DNA from 2 places in the Mycoplana sp. BE70 genome. Region 1 is predicted to be linked to the other one. Evidence: riboswitches for the same ligand, from Rfam matches in the RefSeq annotation. Region 1 holds a riboswitch; the other holds the start of a gene.
The links. Region 1 has a riboswitch for FMN ahead of J2Y48_RS21545 (DMT family transporter). Riboswitches for the same ligand answer to the same signal wherever they lie in the genome.
Positions count from the first base shown of each region.

Region 2: linked by a shared signal. The riboswitch ahead of ribB (3,4-dihydroxy-2-butanone-4-phosphate synthase) and the one ahead of J2Y48_RS21545 (DMT family transporter) in region 1 are both predicted to bind FMN.

Region 1 covers NZ_JAVDTM010000013.1:133,927-144,027, reverse strand. Annotated here, with positions in the region: gene J2Y48_RS21575 (amidohydrolase family protein) at 1-431, opposite strand, end outside; gene ggt (gamma-glutamyltransferase) at 600-2,330, opposite strand; gene J2Y48_RS21565 (ATP-dependent Clp protease proteolytic subunit) at 2,650-3,282, shown strand; gene clpX (ATP-dependent Clp protease ATP-binding subunit ClpX) at 3,573-4,850, shown strand; gene lon (endopeptidase La) at 5,203-7,629, shown strand; gene hupB (DNA-binding protein HupB) at 7,838-8,113, shown strand; FMN riboswitch at 8,236-8,383, shown strand; gene J2Y48_RS21545 (DMT family transporter) at 8,467-9,387, shown strand; gene J2Y48_RS21540 (esterase-like activity of phytase family protein) at 9,478-10,101, shown strand, end outside.
Region 2 covers NZ_JAVDTM010000005.1:290,521-300,621, reverse strand. Annotated here, with positions in the region: gene J2Y48_RS11720 (hypothetical protein) at 74-772, opposite strand; FMN riboswitch at 1,386-1,532, shown strand; gene ribB (3,4-dihydroxy-2-butanone-4-phosphate synthase) at 1,658-2,296, shown strand; gene J2Y48_RS11710 (NnrS family protein) at 2,672-3,874, shown strand; gene J2Y48_RS11705 (cytochrome P450) at 4,138-5,328, shown strand; gene J2Y48_RS11700 (hypothetical protein) at 5,429-5,911, opposite strand; gene J2Y48_RS11695 (hypothetical protein) at 6,544-8,310, shown strand; gene J2Y48_RS11690 (hypothetical protein) at 8,428-10,101, shown strand, end outside.

The DNA of each region.
Region 1 (10,101 bases):
GGATCGCCTGACGTTGCATCGACCAACGGAACAGCCGCAAAGATAGTATGCCAGTGCATGTCGATCAAACCCGGCATGAGGGTCCGACCGCCGCAATCGATAGCCGTAGCGTCGAATGGCGGCGGGCTGTTGCTTTTGTCGATCGCGGCAATCCTGCTGCCCTCGACAAGGACCTGGGCGTTGGGTTGAATGGCAGCCGACTTGCCATCGAACAATGCGACCTGCCTGAGGAGAACCTTCGACGGTTTTTCGGTTGTCTGTGCCAGGCCCAGTTGCGGGACGCCCATCAACAGGCTCGCTCCGATACCTGACAAAAGACCACGTCGAGTCAGGTTTTCAAGGCGCCGGGATGCCTGCTGTACCTGTGGTGATAGGCAGCTGCAGCCACCGTCGTGAACCAGATGCTGGTACTTTCCGCCCAGGCGCATCATTGCGGACTCTCCTTCTGCGGATTGATTTCGATGCTACATCGGCAGGTAAGGAAGCATGCAACTAACAGGGGTAGTGTGGCCAAGAAGCGGTCGGTTGTCCAGCGAGCGTGGGTCAGAAGGCTGCTGCTGCCATTGGACTGGCGTGAAGCGGGACCACTGAAAATCTGCTCACTTCCCGATCGCCGCGCCCTCGCGGCGCGGATCCGCGCTGCCCTTCAGGCCGTCGGCCGTGATCTCGATGGCCTGGAGCCCGGAATTCAACTCGCCAACCTTCACTTCATAGCCCAGGTCCTGAAGCGGCTTCGCAAGCTTCTCCGCTGCCGTGCCCGCCTCGATTTCGAAGGTGCCGAAACGATTGAGGAGGTGCGGCATCGAGACGATCTGGCCGACATCCATGCCCCAGTCGATATAGGCGATCAGCGCCTGAGTGACGTAGCCGATGATTTGGCTACCGCCAGGCGACCCGATCGCAAGCAGCGGCTTGCCGCCCTTCATCACGATCGTCGGTGCCATCGACGAACGCGGCCGCTTGCCCGGTTCGACGCGGTTGGCGATCGGAACGCCCTTGTCGTGCGTCTCGAAGGAAAAGTCGGTCAACTCGTTGTTCAGCAGGAAGCCGTTCGTCATCAGTCGTGAGCCGAAGCCGTTTTCTATTGTCGTCGTCATGGAAACGACATTGCCTTTCTGGTCGACGATGACGAAGTGGCTCGTCGATGGAAGTTCGAGCGAAGCGTCGCGGCCGAACAGGAGAGCATGATCCCATTCCGGCTCGCCGGCCGTCACCGCGTCTTTGCCGAGCGCCCGCTCGCCGTCGAGCAGGGCCGCGCGTTTGCCGAGATATTCTTTCTCGACAAGCCCCTTGATCGGCGCGGGCACGTAGTCCGTGTCCGCGAGATAACGGCCGCGGTCGGCGAAGGCGAGGCGCTGGGCGTCGCCGATGATCCGCCAGTTTTGCGGGCTGTCGCTGCCAAGCCCCTTGATGTCGAAATTCTCGATCATGCCGAGCGTCTGGCCGACCGCGACGGCACCGGAGGAGGGCGGACCCATGCCGCAAACCTCCAGGGCCCGGTAGGCGATGCAGACGGGAGACCGCTCGCGAACGCGATAAATGGCAAGGTCGTCCAGCGTCAGAACGCCCGGGTTCTTTGCTGCCATCCGTACCGTATCGACGATCGCTTCGGCGATTGGACCGGTGTAAAAGGCGTCCGCTCCGTTCCTGGCAATCTCCCGCAACGTTTCGGCGTAGTCCGGGTTCTTCAGGATCGTTCCGGCCTTCAGCGGTGCCCCGGCGGCGTCGAAGAAGTACGCTTTGGTTTTCTCGTAGGTCTTCAGTTTGTCGCCCTCTGAGGCAATCAGCGCGGCCAGGCGCGGCGAAACGGCGAATCCGGCGTCGGCGAGGGCGGCGGCGGGTTCGAACAACGTCTTCCAGTCGAGTGCGCCGTAGCGATTGTGAGCCTCCTGCAGGAGCCTGACGGTGCCGGGTGTTCCGACCGACCGGCCGCCGACGACGGCGTCGAAGAATTCGAGCGGTTGGCCGTCCTTGTCGAGAAAGAGCTGCGGTGTCGCCCGTTGTGGCGCCGTCTCGCGCCCGTCGAGCGTCGTCAGGCGCTTCTTTCCTGCATCGTAATAGACGAGGAAAGCGCCGCCGCCGAGGCCGGAAGATTGCGGCTCGACCAGGCCGAGGATCGTCTGCACGACCACGGCCGCGTCGATGGCGCTGCCGCCCTGCGCGAGGATCTCCGCACCGGTCGCCGCAGCGACCGGATTGGCTGCTGCCACCATGTAGGACTTGGCTGTGACGACCTTCGCCGTCGCAGTCTTTGTTGCCTGTTCCGGTGCCGTGCTATCGGAGGCCTGCTGTGATCGGGCGGGGAGGCAAAGCAGCAGAACGGCGGCCATTGCGCATGCGAAAATCTTCACCTGCATGAGATGCCTCCCTCGAAATGGCCGCAATACTATGAACGGTGGGTTCCGGGGTGGCAATCGCCAAACGCACCGGAGCAGGGCTGTGGGTTCATGCTTCCTTTACGCTCATGACCCATTGCGTTGTGGATATCGGACGCAGGGCTTCGCCGGTTAACCGCAATCTGGCATTGACCACCGCCAAAGTTCCTGCGTGTCTTGAAGTGGGGCACCCGGAAGCTTTATGTAGGGAATATGAAAACTGTTGATTCCCGGCGCTTCGCAAGGGTTTCGGGTCACACTGAAAAGGGTTGATATGAGAAATCCCGTTGATACCGCCCTGGGCCTCGTGCCGATGGTTGTCGAGCAGACCAATCGCGGCGAGCGCTCCTACGACATCTTTTCGCGCCTCTTGAAGGAGCGCATCATCTTCATGACCGGCCCGGTCGAAGATTCCATGGCGACGCTCGTCTGCGCGCAACTCCTTTTCCTCGAGGCAGAAAACCCGAAAAAGGAAATCGCGCTCTACATCAACTCGCCGGGCGGCGTCGTCACATCCGGCATGGCGATCTACGACACGATGCAGTTCATCAAGCCGGCCGTCTCTACGCTCTGCATCGGCCAGGCCGCGTCCATGGGTTCGCTGCTGCTCGCCGCGGGCCACAAGGACATGCGCTTCGCCACGCCGAACGCGCGCATCATGGTCCACCAGCCATCCGGCGGTTTCCAGGGGCAGGCGTCCGATATCGAGCGCCATGCCAAGGACATCATCAAAATGAAGCGGCGCCTGAACGAAGTCTACGTCAAGCACTGCGGGCGGACTTACGAAGAAGTCGAGCAGACGCTGGACCGCGACCACTTCATGAGCGCGGACGAGGCCCTGGACTGGGGTCTGGTCGACAAGGTGATCACGACTCGCGAGGCGATCGAAGGCTCGCAAGGCGACTGATTTCAAAGGCTTGGGGCGCGGGTAACGGCGGTTGACACATTTGTAATCGTCCATGGGCTTTATCCGCACGCCAAAGACGTTAATAATGGCCGTTAATGCTATGTTGGTTCGACGTCATCTAGCATGCGGTTTGGTGGGGGATTCGTTGCGACCGGTCGGGGTGTGTTCTCCAGACCGGCCAGTACCCCAAAGAGCCTTGATGGACCGGCGGTACAGGTCGGGCCCTCCGGGTGGGTTGAGTGGTTCGCGCAGCCTGAGCGGCGTGTGCGGGATGCCGGAAGGAAAGTGATATGAGCAAGGTCAGCGGCAGCAACGGCGGCGACTCCAAGAACACTCTCTATTGTTCATTCTGCGGCAAGAGCCAGCATGAGGTTCGCAAGCTGATTGCGGGACCGACTGTGTTCATCTGCGATGAATGCGTCGAATTGTGCATGGACATCATCCGCGAGGAGAACAAGACTTCGATGGTGAAGTCCCGCGACGGCGTGCCCACGCCGCAGGACATCATCAAGGTCCTCGACGAATATGTCATCGGCCAGCAGCAGGCCAAGCGCATCCTCTCGGTCGCCGTCCACAACCACTACAAGCGCCTGGCGCACGCCGCCAAGGGCTCGGATGTCGAACTGGCGAAGTCGAACATCATGCTCGTCGGCCCGACCGGCTGCGGCAAGACCTACCTTGCCCAGACGCTGGCCCGCATCATCGATGTGCCCTTCACGATGGCCGACGCGACGACGCTGACCGAAGCCGGCTATGTCGGCGAGGACGTCGAGAACATCATCCTGAAGCTCCTGCAGGCGGCCGACTACAACGTCGAGCGCGCGCAGCGCGGCATCGTCTATATCGACGAAGTCGACAAGATTTCGCGCAAGTCCGACAATCCGTCGATCACCCGCGACGTATCGGGCGAGGGTGTGCAGCAGGCGCTCCTGAAGATCATGGAAGGCACGGTCGCTTCCGTTCCGCCGCAGGGCGGTCGCAAGCACCCGCAGCAGGAATTCCTCCAGGTCGACACGACCAACATCCTGTTCATCTGCGGCGGCGCCTTTGCCGGCCTCGACAAGATCATCTCCGCCCGTGGCGAGAAGACCTCGATCGGCTTTGGCGCGACCGTGCGTTCGCCGGAAGATCGCCGCGTCGGCGAAGTCCTGCGCGACCTCGAGCCGGAGGATCTCGTCAAGTTCGGCCTGATCCCGGAATTCATCGGTCGTCTGCCGGTGCTGGCGACGCTCGAGGATCTCGACGAGGATGCACTGATCCAGATCCTGTCCGAGCCGAAGAACGCGCTGATCAAGCAGTATCAGCGGCTGTTCGAGATGGAGGACGTGGAACTGACCTTCCACGAGGACGCGCTGCGCGAGATCGCCCGCAAGGCGATCGTGCGCAAGACCGGCGCCCGCGGCCTGCGCTCGATCATGGAGAAGATCCTGCTCGACACGATGTTCGAGTTGCCGACGCTCGAAGGCGTGCGTGAAGTCGTCATTTCGGACGAGGTCGTCAAGGGTTCGGCTCGCCCGCTCTACATCTATTCGGAACGCTCGGAGGAGAAGGCGAACGTGTCCGCCTGACGCGCTGCCGTGACCTGTGCAAGGCCCGCCCCAGGTGGGCCTTCGCCATATCATCGGCCGCGTGTCGCGCTGCTGCGGTGCCCGTAAATGGTGGTCAAGCGCGCAACCCAGTTCGGCTTCGCTGGGTTGCGGAGACGGTGAGTATCCTTGTGATCGGGGTGCATGTAAGCCCCGCGATAGGTCCTGAGCTAAACTTTGGTTCTCTTGAGCAGTCTGTCCGAGGCGACTCCCCGCGGGCTTGAAAAGTAGTTTACGGTACTCCACTTGTGGATGGAAAAAGTAGGCCGGATTTTAAGCGCAACAGGGCGCCCGGCATCAGCTCCCGGCAACGGGAAGTTGGAAAGGACATGACATGACGAAGAAAACGTCTGGCGCGCAGGAAAACATGGCATACCCGGTTCTGCCGCTGCGCGATATCGTGGTGTTCCCACACATGATCGTGCCGCTGTTTGTCGGCCGCGAGAAGTCCATCCGTGCGCTGGAAGAGGTAATGGGTACGGACAAGCAGATCATGCTTGCCACCCAGATCAACGCTGGTGACGACGATCCGGAACCCGACGCGATTTACAAGGTCGGTACGGTTGCCAATGTCTTGCAGCTGCTCAAGCTTCCCGACGGTACCGTAAAGGTGCTGGTGGAGGGGCGTGCCCGCGCCGAGATCGAAAATTACACCGATCGCGACGAATTCTACGAGGCTATGGCGCACGTTCTGCCCGAGCCGGAAGAAGATGCCGTCGAGATCGAGGCGCTGTCGCGCTCGGTCGTTTCCGAGTTCGAAAATTACGTAAAGCTCAACAAGAAGATTTCGCCGGAAGTCGTTGGCGCCGCGAGCCAGATCGAGGACTATTCGAAGCTGGCCGACACGGTCGCCTCGCACCTCTCCATCAAGATCGTCGAGAAGCAGGAAATGCTCGAGACGACGAGCGTCAAGCTGCGCCTTGAAAAGGCGCTCGGCTTCATGGAAGGCGAGATCTCCGTCCTGCAGGTCGAAAAGCGCATCCGCTCGCGCGTCAAGCGCCAGATGGAGAAGACCCAGCGCGAGTACTATCTGAACGAGCAGATGAAGGCGATCCAGAAGGAACTCGGCGACGGCGAGGACGGCCGCGACGAGATGGCCGAACTGGAAGAGAAGATCTCGAAGGTCAAGCTGTCGAAGGAGGCACGCGAGAAGGCGGACGCCGAGCTGAAGAAGCTGCGGCAGATGAGCCCGATGTCGGCGGAAGCGACCGTCGTGCGCAACTACCTTGACTGGCTGACCGGGATTCCCTGGAACAAGAAGTCCAAGGTCAAGGCGGACTTGAACAATGCGGAGAAGATCCTGGACGAGGACCATTTCGGCCTCGACAAGGTCAAGGAGCGCATCGTCGAGTATCTGGCCGTGCAGGCGCGCTCGAACAAGATCAAGGGCCCGATCCTGTGCCTCGTCGGTCCTCCGGGCGTCGGCAAAACCTCGCTTGCCAAGTCGATCGCCAAGGCTACGGGACGCGAGTACGTCCGCATGGCGCTGGGCGGCGTGCGCGACGAGGCCGAGATCCGCGGCCACCGCCGCACCTATATCGGCTCGATGCCCGGCAAGGTCATCCAGTCGATGAAGAAAGCGAAGAAGTCCAACCCGCTCTTCCTGTTCGACGAGATCGACAAGATGGGCATGGACTTCCGCGGCGATCCATCGTCGGCTCTGCTCGAGGTGCTGGATCCGGAACAGAACTCGACCTTCATGGATCACTACCTCGAGGTCGAGTACGACCTGTCGAGCGTGATGTTCGTGACCACGGCAAACACGCTGAACATTCCGGCGCCGCTGATGGACCGCATGGAAGTGATCCGCATCGCCGGCTACACCGAGGACGAGAAGCGCGAAATCGCCAAGCGTCACCTGCTGCCGAAGGCGATCCGCGATCACGCGCTGCAGGAGAAGGAATTCTCCGTCACCGACGGTGCGCTGATGGCGATAATCCAGCAGTACACCCGCGAGGCCGGTGTGCGTAACTTCGAGCGCGAACTGATGAAGCTCGCGCGCAAGGCGGTGACCGAGATCATCAAGGGCAAGGCCACGAAGGTCGAGGTGACGGCGGACAACATCCACGACTTCCTCGGCGTGCCGCGCTTCCGCCACGGCGAAGCCGAGCGCGAGGATCAGGTGGGTGTCGTCACGGGGCTCGCCTGGACCGAGGTCGGCGGCGAGCTGCTGACGATCGAAGGCGTGAGCCTGCCGGGCGGCAAGGGGCGCATGACGGTCACGGGCAACCTGAAGGACGTCATGAAGGAATCGATTTCGGCGGCGGCATCCTACGTCCGCTCGCGCGCTATCGATTTCGGTATCGAGCCGCCGCGCTTCGACAAGACCGATATCCACGTGCACGTGCCGGAAGGCGCGACGCCGAAGGATGGTCCGTCGGCCGGTATCGCCATGGCGACCGCCATCGTCTCCATCATGACCGGCATTCCGGTCTCGAAGGATATTGCGATGACGGGCGAGGTGACGCTGCGCGGTCGGGTCCTTCCGATCGGTGGTCTCAAGGAGAAGCTGCTTGCAGCGCTTCGCGGCGGCATCAAGAAGGTGCTGATCCCGGAAGAAAACGCCAAGGACCTGGCGGAGATCCCGGACAACGTGAAGAACAACATGGAGATCATTCCGGTTTCGCGCATGGGCGAGGTGATCGAACACGCGCTGGTCCGCAAGCCGGAACCGATCGAATGGGATCCGTCGATGGTTGAATCGAAGCCGGTTGCAACCGTCGAATCGGTCGACGAAACCGGGGCTGCGGTCGCCCACTGAGGGTAAACGAAGCCTTAAAATCTGCCCTTTGCAGGGCAGAAACGCAAAAGGTCGGCGGCAACGCCGGCCTTTTTCGTTGAAAAAGGCTGTGAAAAGCCCGGAATTTCAACGTTTGTGGACGAAACCCCGTTGCGGCGGCAAGGTCGATGCGTATTCTGCCCCCGACTTATGTATGAGTCGTTTCGAACCGTATGAAAGGGGTGGAAACATGAACAAGAACGAACTCGTCTCCGCAGTTGCAGAGAAGTCCGGCCTGTCGAAGACGGATGCCGCGTCGGCTATCGACGCCGTATTCGAGACGATCCAGGGCGAACTGAAGAACGGCGGCGACGTTCGCCTCGTCGGTTTTGGCAATTTCTCCGTATCGCGTCGCGAAGCCTCGAAGGGCCGTAACCTTTCGACCGGCGCGGAGATCGACATTCCTGCCCGCAACGTGCCGAAGTTCTCGGCCGGTAAGGGCCTGAAGGACGCCGTAAACGGCTGATCGGGTGCGCCGGACGGCCAGTCACGATGACGGCCGTCCAGGTTGGTCGAGGGGTTCGGTTCAAGCCGGACCCTTTCGCATTTCCGGGGTCTTGCAGGCTCCGGCGGATTGCTCTACGGGTGCGTCGTTCTCAGGGCGGGGTGAAAGTCCCCACCGGCGGTAAGGGTACTAGCCCAAGCCCGCGAGCGCCTTTCCATCCATCGGAAAGGGTCAGCAGATCCGGTGCGAATCCGGAGCCGACGGTTACAGTCCGGATGAAAGAGAATGATTGCGTCACGAAGGGCAGGGGCTGCCCGTCGTCTCGCCTTCATGCGTCCTGATTTGTGTTGGTCTCTGTGTTCGGGATGCATGACATGAATCAGACTTTTCGCGGCCTGCCGTTTTCCCGGGCCATGGCCGGTGCCGCCTTCATGGTCCTTGCCGGTATCGCTTTTGCCGTCCTCAATGTCGTCACGCAGTGGCTGACGATGAAGGTCGGCTTTCCCTCCGCGTCCGCAGCTTTCTGGCAATATGCCTTCGCACTCGTTTTCTCCCTACCTTTCCTGCGTCGGGCCGGGCTGGCGGCGATGCGCACTGCCCATCCCTGGCGGCATGTCGTTCGAGTTGCGTTTGCCGCCTTCGGCGTCGGTGCCTGGGTCGCCGGACTGGCCTCCGTCCCGATCTGGCAGGCCATCGCGCTGGTAATGACGTCGCCGTTCTTCATCATCCTCGGTGCGCGTCTTTTCCTCCGTGAACATGTCGGTCCCGGCCGATGGGCCGCCACAGCCATCGGTTTTGCCGGCGCCATGATCATCCTTCAGCCGTGGACGGACGAGTTCACCTGGGCGGCGCTTCTGCCGATACTTTCGGCGTTGTTGTGGGGCGTGTCTTCGCTGATCACCAAGAGCCTGACCGCAATCGAGCGCCCCGAAACCATCACCATCTGGCTTCTGGTGCTGTTGACGCCGATCAACGGCGCACTGGCGTTCGCCGCCGGTTTTGCGGTGCCAAGCGGCGTGGCGCTCGCCCTGTTCGTTTTTGCCGGCGTGCTGACGGTCTTGGCACAGTATCTGCTCACGCTCGCCTATACGGTGGCCGATGCGGCTTACGTTCAGCCGTTCGACGATCTGAAGCTGCCGCTCAACGTTTTCGCCGGCTGGCTGGTCTTCGGCTACGCGCCGGCCGGTTACCTCTGGCTGGGGGCCACGCTGATCCTCGGTGCATCGCTCTTCATCATGCGCAGCGAAATGCGGCGGGAGAGAATGGCGACCGAGACCCGCGGCTTGAGAGGATAGGCCGTGCAAATGGAGGACGCTGTCATGCGCCTGTCATCCCCATCGCGCAGAACCGCATCTATCGCGTGTTCGACACATGGGGAAAATTTGATGACCAACCGATCACTGGGTACGGTGCTCACCGCCGTACTTCTCGCATCCGTTGCCTTTCCGGCCGCTGCCGAACCGGTCTTCAACCGGATTGCCTCGTTCGCCGTGGCCGACAACATGCCCGACGGTGTGGATCCCAAGGCGCCGACCTCGTCGGAAATCATCACGGCAACGGCAGATGGCAACACGCTGGTCTATTCCGACAGCCCGATGAGCGCGGTCGGCTTCATCGACATAACCGAGCCGAAGGCACCGAAGGCTGCCGGCACGGTCGCCTTCGAGGGCGAGCCCACCTCGGTTACCGTCGTTGGCGGCAAGGCGTTGGTCGCGGTCAACACTCGCGAGAGCTTCGTCAAGCCATCCGGGCTGCTGGCGACCGTCGACATTGCGACGCGAAAGACGGAAGCGACCTGCGATCTCGGCGGCCAGCCGGATTCGATCGCCATCAACAGGGACGGCACGCTTGCTGCAATCGCCATCGAGAACGAGCGCGATGAGGACCTGAACGACGGCGCGCTGCCGCAGATGCCGGCTGGCGATCTGGTGATCCTGTCGCTGAAGGACGGCGTGCCGGATTGCGCGACGGTCAAGCACGTCACGCTGACCGGGCTCGCCGAAATCGCC
Region 2 (10,101 bases), on a different contig from region 1:
CTATCGACAGCGGTCGGGAGCACCGACCGAGCGTGCCGCTGCTACAACGCAGCGGCACGCTCGTCAATTTGTCTTATCCGGCCTGCAGGAAGCCGACCTTGGCGGCGCTTTCGCTGGCGAAGTAAGTATAATGGAATGCATCGACCCGTCCGCTGATCAACGGCACTTCGTCGCGTCTCCAATACCAGGCGGTTTTGTTGAGTTCCTGCTCGAACGCAGGCGAGCTTGTGGCGGACCAGAAGCCGCCGATGCCACCAGGCTTCAGGGCCCGCTTTATCTGTCCGATCCCGGAGCTCTGATAGATAGCTTCGTTCGGCGCGCGCACGGTGAAGTCAGGTCCGTTGTCCGTGTCCATCAGGATCACGTCAAAGGGGTCCCGCTCTTCCCCCAGCACCTCCATTGCGTCACCAACCCGAACTTTGACACGGGGGTCTTGCAACGGATGGTCGGCAAGGTGTCCAATATGGGTTCGGTTCCACTCGACGATCTCGGGAACCAGTTCGCCCACGACGATCTCCGCATCCGGCTCCAGATGCTTCAGGGCCGTCCGCAGGGTGAAGCCCATGCCAAGGCCGCCGATGAAGATCCTGCGTGCCGGCGCACCGTGCAGCCTCAGGGAGCGTTTCGCGAGGATGTCTTCGGATTGGTGGCTGAGGTTCGACATCAGCTCCAATCCATTGTAGCGGATTTCGAACAGCTCGTTTCGTGTACGCAGGATAATCTCGTCGCCAGCAGAGTTGCTGGCGCGTGCCAGTTCGGTCCAAAGGGTCACGGCTATTCCTAACGATTTTTTCAGGCTGCCTTGCAGCCTCATATTACGCTTAAGGGTGTCGGAAGTTCGGGTTGCCCGGCTCGACTAGAGCCGCGGCAACCCGAAGGCATCGCCGACGGTTGCGCCGTTCTGGAATGCAAAGATCGCGGACCTGGCCGACGCCATGTATCGCCGGTCGCCAACCGCCTCGCCCGTCATCTTGAAAATGGACAACGGATCCCTTGCCCCGCCGACAGCGTCGAGCCGTGCAGGGTGAAAGCGATGACAGAAGATGGAGGTCTGGAATGCGGGAGATACACCCATTGACAGGCCCAATCAGTGCTGCGCTTGCGCGCTGGCAGAAGAACGAACCGCAAATGATGAGGATCCCGGGGCGGAAAAGTGTGCGGCGTCTGGTTCAGAAAGGCCCGCACCGGGACAAGCCGGGTGCTTCCTTAGCGAGCCTCGATATCCTGACGAATGTTTCCAAGCACATGATGTCTATATGGTTCCCGAAAAGGGCCGTTCAATGGCAATAGGACCAGTAGCATTTTCGGCGTGGATTAGCGAAGGGGCATCTTCGCGTCGAGGGACGCGCCCCCTTGCAATTTACGGTCGATTGCTCCTATCTTCGCGGCGTTCTCAGGGCGGGGTGCAATTCCCCACCGGCGGTATCGGGAAACATCCCGGAGCCCGCGAGCGCTTCCGGTCTCGCCGGAAGGTCAGCAGATCCGGTGCGATGCCGGAGCCGACGGTATAGTCCGGATGAAAGAGAGCAAGGTCACTGCAGCACTCCTCGCGGAGGCGCGACGGTGTTTGTTCGCCCAAGGGAAGTTTTGCCGATGCGCGCAGGCGCGAAGGCGCAACAATGGCCGGGATCCGGCCCAACCCTTGAAAGACCGAAGTATGACTATCCATAAAATTGAAGATGCGATCGCCGCCATTGCCCGCGGGGAGATGGTTATTGTCGTGGACGACGAAGGTCGCGAAAACGAAGGCGACATCGTCTTTGCATCTGAGGATGCGACGGCTGACAAGATCGCGTTCATGATGAACAAGGCCCGCGGCCTGATCTGCGTGTCTATGGAAGGTGCCCGTCTTGATGCGCTGGACATTCAACTGATGGTTCCCAACAACACGGAATCGCTCAAGACCGCCTTCACCGTTTCGGTCGACTACCTGCCCGGAACGACGACGGGCATCTCGGCTGCAGATCGCGCTGCAACCATCAGGGCTCTGGTCGATCCGGCTGCAAGGCCGGAGGAGTTCGCGCGGCCTGGGCATATTTTTCCGTTGCGGGCCAACCCGCAGGGCGTGCTCGGCCGCCCCGGCCACACGGAGGCTGCCGTCGACTTCTGCCGCCTTGCCGGCAAGACCCCCTCCGGCGTGATCTGCGAGATTGCCAACGACGACGGCACCATGGCCCGCTTGCCGGATCTCGAGATCTTTGCCGAACAGCATGGCTTGTGCCTCGTGACGATCGAGGATCTCATCGCCTACTTGCACGACACGCAACCTTCCCGACTTGCGGAAGCCGCCGCATAGGCGCGACGACCATCATTCCGGGGCGGCATCGGCCGCCCCGGAGTGATGCATGTCATGTCCCTCGTCTCCGTCCTCGACCTGGCCCGTAAGCCTCTCATCGATCGCCCGGCCATCCCGTCGTCCACGGATCCGCACCGGATAGCCATCGGCTGCGGCAAGGGCTGCGAGCCGTCCTGCCCTCTCCGGATCTCCCCCGACCCCGTTGGAGCAGCGCACCCGCATACTTGCGTTTTCGCAAAGAAGGCGCCCGATGGAGGCCCTATTCATGGCTTTGATTATTTTAGAAGACTGCTGCATGAGCCGGAAACACACCTCACTGACCGCCTCGCTGCATCCCATCCGGCGCGCGCACGCCATCACCGAAGGAAACTGACCATGGCGAGTCAAGCCCCGACAAAACCGTCTTCCGCAGTTGCGGGCTTCTTCTCGGCGGGCTTCCGCCCCTTCTTCCTCTTCGGTGCCCTCCAGCCGGCGGTGATGATGGCGCTTTGGGTCCCGTGGTTTCTCGGCTGGACGCAGCTGCCGTCGGCAATGCCACCGGTCGCCTGGCACCAACACGAACTGATGTTCGGATACGTGCCGGCGGTTATCGCCGGATTTCTGTTGACGGCGGTTCCGAACTGGACCGGTCGCAAGCCGCTGTCCGGTTGGCCGCTCTTTCTGCTTTTTGCGCTCTGGCTGGCCGGCCGCGTGGCGATCGCCTGCTCGGATTGGATCGGAGCCGATGCGGCCATGGTGGTGGCTGCAGGGTTCCTGCCGGTCCTTGCCATCTTCGTCCTGCGTGAACTGGTGGTTGCGGGCAACCGGCGCAACTACAAGGTCGTTGTTGCCCTCGGCGCGTTGTTCGCCGCGGAGCTTCTGTTCTTTTACGAAGTGAGCCGCTACGGTTTCGCCGAGATAGCCGATCGGCTGGCGATCGGCACGATCATCATGCTCGTCGCCATCATTGGCGGACGCATTATTCCGGCCTTTACCGGCAACTGGCTGCGCCAGAAAAATCCGGGCAGAATGCCATCGTCTTTCGACCGGTTCGACATGGCCGGCATGGCCCTCGCCTTCCTGGCTTTCGCCGCGTGGGCGATCGCAGCACGCCTTGAGGCCTTCGTTTGGCCGGCCGGCATCCTGATGCTGCTTGCTGCCGGTGCGCAGTTCGCGCGGCAATTGCGCTGGGCGCCGCTCCGCACCGTTTCCGAGCCGCTGGTGACGGTGCTGCATGTCGCGTTTTTCTTCGTTCCAGCCGGTTTCCTGCTGACGGGCGCAGCCCTGCTGTCGGGCGACATCGGCCTGCGTACCGCGGGCATCCATGCCTGGACGGTGGGCGCGATCGGCGGCATGACGCTCGCGGTGATGACACGAGCCACACGCGGGCACAGCGGCCAGATGCTGCGTGCACCCGCATCGACGGTCCTGGCCATCTATGTGCCGATTGTCCTTGCCGCGCTGGCACGGATCGTCGCAGCCCTTGCGCCGGAACTCACAGTGCTGCTCCTGCCACTTTCCGGGGCGTGTTGGATCGTCGCCTTCCTCGGTTTTGTCGTGCTCTACGGGCCGCTGCTCCTGCGTCACGGCGTCAGATAAGCGGCGCGGACATGCCGGAACAGCGGCCGCGCGCTGCACTTCGACCATCATGGCACGGAGCGCGACAAACGGTTGCTGCCTTTGCCCGCGGCATCCCAGCCGCTCCTCCCCGGTCCTGGCGGCTGCAATTATAAAGTGTGAGGTTCGCGACCTTTTCCCAACGGCCAATCAGGATTTGCGTCACACTCTTTGCGCCACGGCAAAGAACGCACGGCTCGACTTTCCCACAGATGGCAGGAGATCGACACGAGGGGGCGAGGCAGATGAAATCAACAGCCGGCACGGAATGCGACACCAACGGGCCGTCGGGCGGACCTGCCTTCGATTGGGACCCCCGCAGCGAAGCTGTTCTGAACGACCAGTTCCAGGCCTATGACCACATGCGCAAAACCTGCCCCGTTGCCCACAGCGATTATCTCGGCTGGTCGCTGTTTCGACATGAGGACGTCCTGAAGGCGCTCATGGATCATGAGACGTTCAGCAATGCCGCGTCGCGGCATCCATCCGTGCCCAACGGTATGGACCCGCCGCAGCACACCCCCTACCGACGGATGATCGAGACCTATTTCACGGCGGAACGGGTCGATGCCTTCGAGCCTGAATGTCGGGCCATCGCGCGCGAACTGGTCGCCGGCCTGCAAAAGGGCCACTCGACCGAAATCATCAGCGAATTCGCCGATCCCTACGCGGTCCGCATCCAGTGCGCCTTTCTCGGGTGGCCAGCCTCGCTGCACGGTCCGCTGCGCCAGTGGGTCCGCAAGAACCAGGAGGCCACCCTGGCCCGCAATACGGAGGCCATGGCGGCGATCGCGCTGGAGTTCGACGGCTATATCCGGGGCCAGTTGAACGAACGGGAGCATGCCGGTTCGGCGGCACCGGACGACATCACCACCAGCCTTCTCCGGCAGACCGTCGACGGTAAACCACTCGACCACGACGCCATTGTCAGCATCTTGCGCAACTGGACCGTGGGCGAGCTTGGCACCATCGCGGCTTGCGTCGGCATCGTCGCGGATTTCCTGGCGGATCGCCCCGAACTCCAGGCGGAGCTCCGCCGGGACATTGGCCGTTTACTTCCGGCCATCGACGAGATCCTGCGGCTGCACGCACCGCTGATATCCAACCGGCGTGTGGCGACAAAGCCGGTTGAAATAGGTGGTCGCAGGATTGCGGCTGGAGAGCGGATCACGCTCATCTGGGCCTCGGCCAACCGCGACGAGGCCGCCTTTGATGACGCCCGAGAATTTCGCCTCGATCGCGACCCCTCGCAGAACCTGCTCTACGGCGCTGGGATCCATGTCTGCCCCGGTGCTGCTTTGGCTCGGATGGAACTGCGTGTGGTCATGGAAGAATTGCTCGCGCGCACGGATCACATCGCACCGATACCCGGCGGCGGCGTACGCGCCATCTACCCGGCGAGCGGCTTCGCATCACTTCCGTTGCGGATCAGCTAGGCAGTCTGCCTTGCCGCCGGAACTGCAGTTCTCCATCGGAGCGTTGTGAAGGTCACCGACTGCTGCGGACCGGCGTCAGAAGCCCCGCCGTGCCGCAGACCTATCGAGGAAAATTATACTTTTCAGTGATGTCCCACAGCCTGTGATTGAGGTCGATCAGTGAGCGAATGCTCTCCTTGATCCGCGCCATCTCCAGGGTGTCGAGCGCTTCGACTTTGCCGTACTTAACGTCGTCCTTGCTGTCGAATATCCGCATGAGCTGCGTCAGTCCCTGGCCGCTGTCCGGATCAAACGAATAGATGCAGTGATTGTATTTGTTTCTCAGTTTCGACAGGTCGCTCAGCCGTCTCGTCGCATCCAGCACGTCGTTGCGGCATTCAGCCGATGTTTTTTGCATCTTCGCCAGGCGCTCGACCAAGTCAAGACGCGCGCGGGTCGTATTCAACGTCAGAAAGATGACGATGGCCGTCTCTTTGTCGACCTGGGCAAGGCCGGCAATCATGTGGATCAGAAGGCTCTCCGTGTTTGTCCAAGTGTAGTTTAGCTGCCCAACCAACAGGAGTATTTCCTGAAACTTCGGCATTCCTTTCCCTCCAAATACATCCGCAAAACATACCCGAGATACCACATCCGGATATTGCCATCAGTCTGACCGCATCAACCTCAATGATGTCTCACGCACCAGAGCAATCCAAAGGGTAACGTCCCTAACTGCAATACGGCAGCGGAGTAATTCGCAACAAGGCATAGCCGTTAGTAGTATTTCCCTAGGTCATAAGGAAGGTGCAGAGCAAAGCCATCCTTGCCAGAATTCACGGTTCCGCGGAAATCTTTTAGCGAACCCCTTCTATCAACGGCAGTACTGGGGCCTATTCGAATACCCCGTAGACGCAGCACGATCATACCCCCTAACTCCAATGGTCAGCTATAACGATCGCTCCTTCCCAACAGACTATTGCGCCGGGCTTGGGTCAAAACATGGAATGCAAGCGAGGCGGATATGCCCCGGTTACGACCAGATGGACCCCGTTTGAGCCCTATTCCATTTTGACCCAAATCCGGAGGAGGAAAAAATCCTCCAGTTAGTGGTGCACGGCCGCGAGAACGCGCCCGGCGCAACCAAAAAGCACGACTCATGTTCAACCGCCGCGCGGTGATGACCCCAAGAAGATGAATGGCGGTCAAGCCAGCGGCTCAGCGACAGAGGATAGAGCTATGGCTGACAGAGGCCGGACCAACTGGGATCTTATCAACGACGATCCGAGTCAGGAACAGGAACAACAACAGCAAGAGCAGCAGCGCCAGCAGGAGCAGCAGCAGCAGGAACAGTCGTCCACCCAGGACCAGACATCCACTCAGGATCAGTCCCAGACAAGCGAATCCGAGAACTTGAATGGCAATGGCAATGGCAACCTGAACCTTAACGGGAACGGAAACCTCAACCTGAACGGCAACGGCAACTGGAATTCGAGCGAAAACTCCAACGCCAATACCAACTCGAACACCAACGCCACAACCGTCGGCGTCACCGTGGACGTCGGAGTGAACCTCGACGGATTTGAGCCGACCGACAACGACTTCGCCGACATCGATCAGACGGGTAACAACAACTCGATCGATGGGCTGTTTAACATCCAGTTCGACAACATCCTGAACAATGCCTTCAGCGGCGACGGCAACAACGTAGCGAACGTCTTCAGCCAGGTTGCCAACCTGCAGGACAACGACACGGTCGAGAACGCCAGCGTCTCCAATGACGGCACGGCCAACTTCAACCTCGGCGCGTCCGGCGGCACGGCCAACGCGGAAGAGGGGATTTCGGCTGGCGGCAGGGGCGGTTCGGGCGGCGACGATGCCGACGCCGACGGCGGCGACGGCGGTGATGGTGGCTTTGCGCTCGGCGGCTTCGCCGTCGGCGGCGACGGCAGCGGTGGCACCGCTGGCAGTGGTGCAACTGGCGGCACCGCCAATGGTGGGGCGGCAACCGGCGGCGCAGGCTCGAGCGGCAACGCCAATAGTGGCGATGCCACCGGCGGCGCAGGCGCAGGCGGTGCAGGCGGTGCGGGCGGTGCCGGTGTCGGTCTCGGCCTTGGCCTTGGTCTCGGCCTTGGCGCCGGCCTGGCATTGGCCGGTGAAGGCGGCGACGGCGGCGACAACGATGGCGGCGACGGCGACGAAGGCGGCGATGGCGGCAACGCCAACGGTGGCGAAGGCGGTGATGGCGGCGACGGCGGCGACGGCGGCGACGGCGGCACGACCACGACCGGCGATGCCGGCGCGGCGGCCGGCAATCTCCTCGGCTTCCTCAGCCCCGCTCTCGCCGCGGCCGTTTCGGGCGTCGATGACTCGAGCAACGGCGGCGATGGCGGTGCCGGCGGCGGCGGAGGTGCTGGCGGCGCCGGTGGTACCGGTGGTGCCGGTGGAGCTGGTGGTGCTGGCGGAAGTGCTACGGATGCCGGTGACGGCGGTGCCGGCGGCAGCGCGACCGGATCCGGAAGCGGAACCGGCACCGGTACAGGTAGCGGTTCTGGTGCCGGTGGTGCCGGTGGTGCCGGTGGTGCCGGGACCGGTGGCAGCGCGGTCAGCGGCTATGCGGACAGCGGCGACGGCATCGGCGGCGACGCCTCGGCCGACGGCGGCACGGGCGGCCTGGCCCTCAGTGGCGCCTGGGCCGACGGTATCGGCGGCGACGGCTATGGCGGCTGGGCCCTTGGTGGGGACGGCGGTGCAGGTGCGGCCGGTGGTACGGCGACGAATGGTGACGGCGGCGCCGGTGGCAACGGCGGCTCGTGGGGCTCGAACAATGGCGATGACGGCTACGTCACCGGCACGAGCCACGCTTCGGCCGACGCTGCGATCAACCTCAGTGCCTTCAACCAGGAAATCGTGCTCGGCGCGAACCTGCAGCAGAACGCAGTCGACATGACGGTGGTCGGGGGAGACCTCATCAACACCGTTGTCGGTGAAGACGACGACGCATGACGCGATGAAGTGGCTTCGCCCGGTCTGGGCGAAGCCACTTTCGTTTGATCTGACCGTGCAGTTCCTTCCAGGCTGCAGGGCTCGCCTAACGGCCAAACGTCGAAAGGGTCGCGTGTCATGACGGCAATGGACAAGATCACCGAAGAGATCGCCCATTTCATCGGCATGTTCCAGCTCAATGCTGAACGCGCAATGCATAGGGAGGCCTACGACGATTTCCAGGCCCACAAGTCCGTGGATGCGGATTTGCCCCCGCCCCTCCCCGATAAAAGTCCGTTTGCGGCGCCCTATGACTTTCTTGGCTATGACCCGGGCGTGAAGTACTTTTCCCCGGGGCCTGAGCTCATCTATGTGCCGCCGTGGAAACTGCCGCTCCCACAGTTACCAGCAACGCCGTTCAACCTGGAGTCCTTCCCCTTCCCCGAACCGCCTTGGCACACGCCGCAAGGCTTCGCTGCGGGCATCGCTGCCAACACGGTCCTTATGCCGGAAATCGATCCCATCGGCTCGGTAGTCACCTACGTCAACCAGATGATCCTGCTCTCCGATAACGACTATTTCAGCGTCGGCGGGCACGGCCTGGTTTTCTCGCCCAATCCGGTCGACAGCGCGGAAATGCTCGATGCGGCAGAGATGGCCTATTCGCTGTCGCCGATCGGCGACCTGCAACGGCCGGGATCGAGCGCGGAGATCATCGAGACGATCAAGTTGGCCGGGACGCGGCTGGAACAGGTCGACGCCGATCACGACGGCCCCTTCAAGGTCTTCGTCACCCAGTCGACGTCCCTCCAGGGCATCTATGTCAACGGCGAACTCGTCGACGAAGCACCCGATCTGAAGGACTACTACAATTTCGACGACCAGGAAGAGGAGGCGCCGGACGGCGACACCTGGACCGGCAACGTGACGGTCGGCGAGGACGGATCCTACAAGGTCGAGGCTTCCGTCACCCTGACCGCAGGCGACAATACGCTGGTCAACGAAGCCATTCTGAAGAACCTCTGGACCGGGGCCAAGGTCACCGCGGTCGTCGGCAACTACTACGAAATCAACGCGATCGTCCAGGTCAACGTCCTGTGGGACGTCGACACGATCAGCGCCGGCATCAAGGACTGGTCGAGCAACGGTACGATCAACCAGCTGTTCAACATTGCCGAGTTCGAGCGCATCGACAAATCGACCGATGACGACACCGGTGCCGATCTAGGCGGCTTTCCCAAATACTGGTCGATCACCAAGATCGACGGCGACCTGCTGATGGTCAACTGGCTCGAACAATTCATCTTCAAGACCGACGACGATATCGGTGTTTTGTCTTCGTCCGGGGTCACCACAAGCGTCATCAGCGGCGGCAATCTGGGGGTCAACCAGACGTCCATTCTCGACCTTGGCTTCGCCTACGATCTGATCATCGTTGGTGGCTCCGTGTACGACGCCAACCTGATTCAACAGATCAACGTGTTGTTCGACAACGACGTCGTGGGCGCGCTTCCCGGATTCCATACGACGGGTACGGGCTCGGTATCCACCGGCGGGAACTTGCTGTGGAACGACGCCTATATCGCCAACATTGGCGGCGCCGACCGTTTTGAAGCCCTGTCGAGCAAGTATCTGACCCTCGCAAACGATCTCGCAGACGGCGGCAACAGCATTTCCAAAGGCGTGTTGACGGATGATGCCTTCACCGGCTTGGAAGGCTTGCGGGTTCTCTACATCAATGGTGACCTGCTCAACCTGCAATATATCAAGCAGACGAGCATCCTGGGCGACAGCGACCAGATCGCCCTGGCG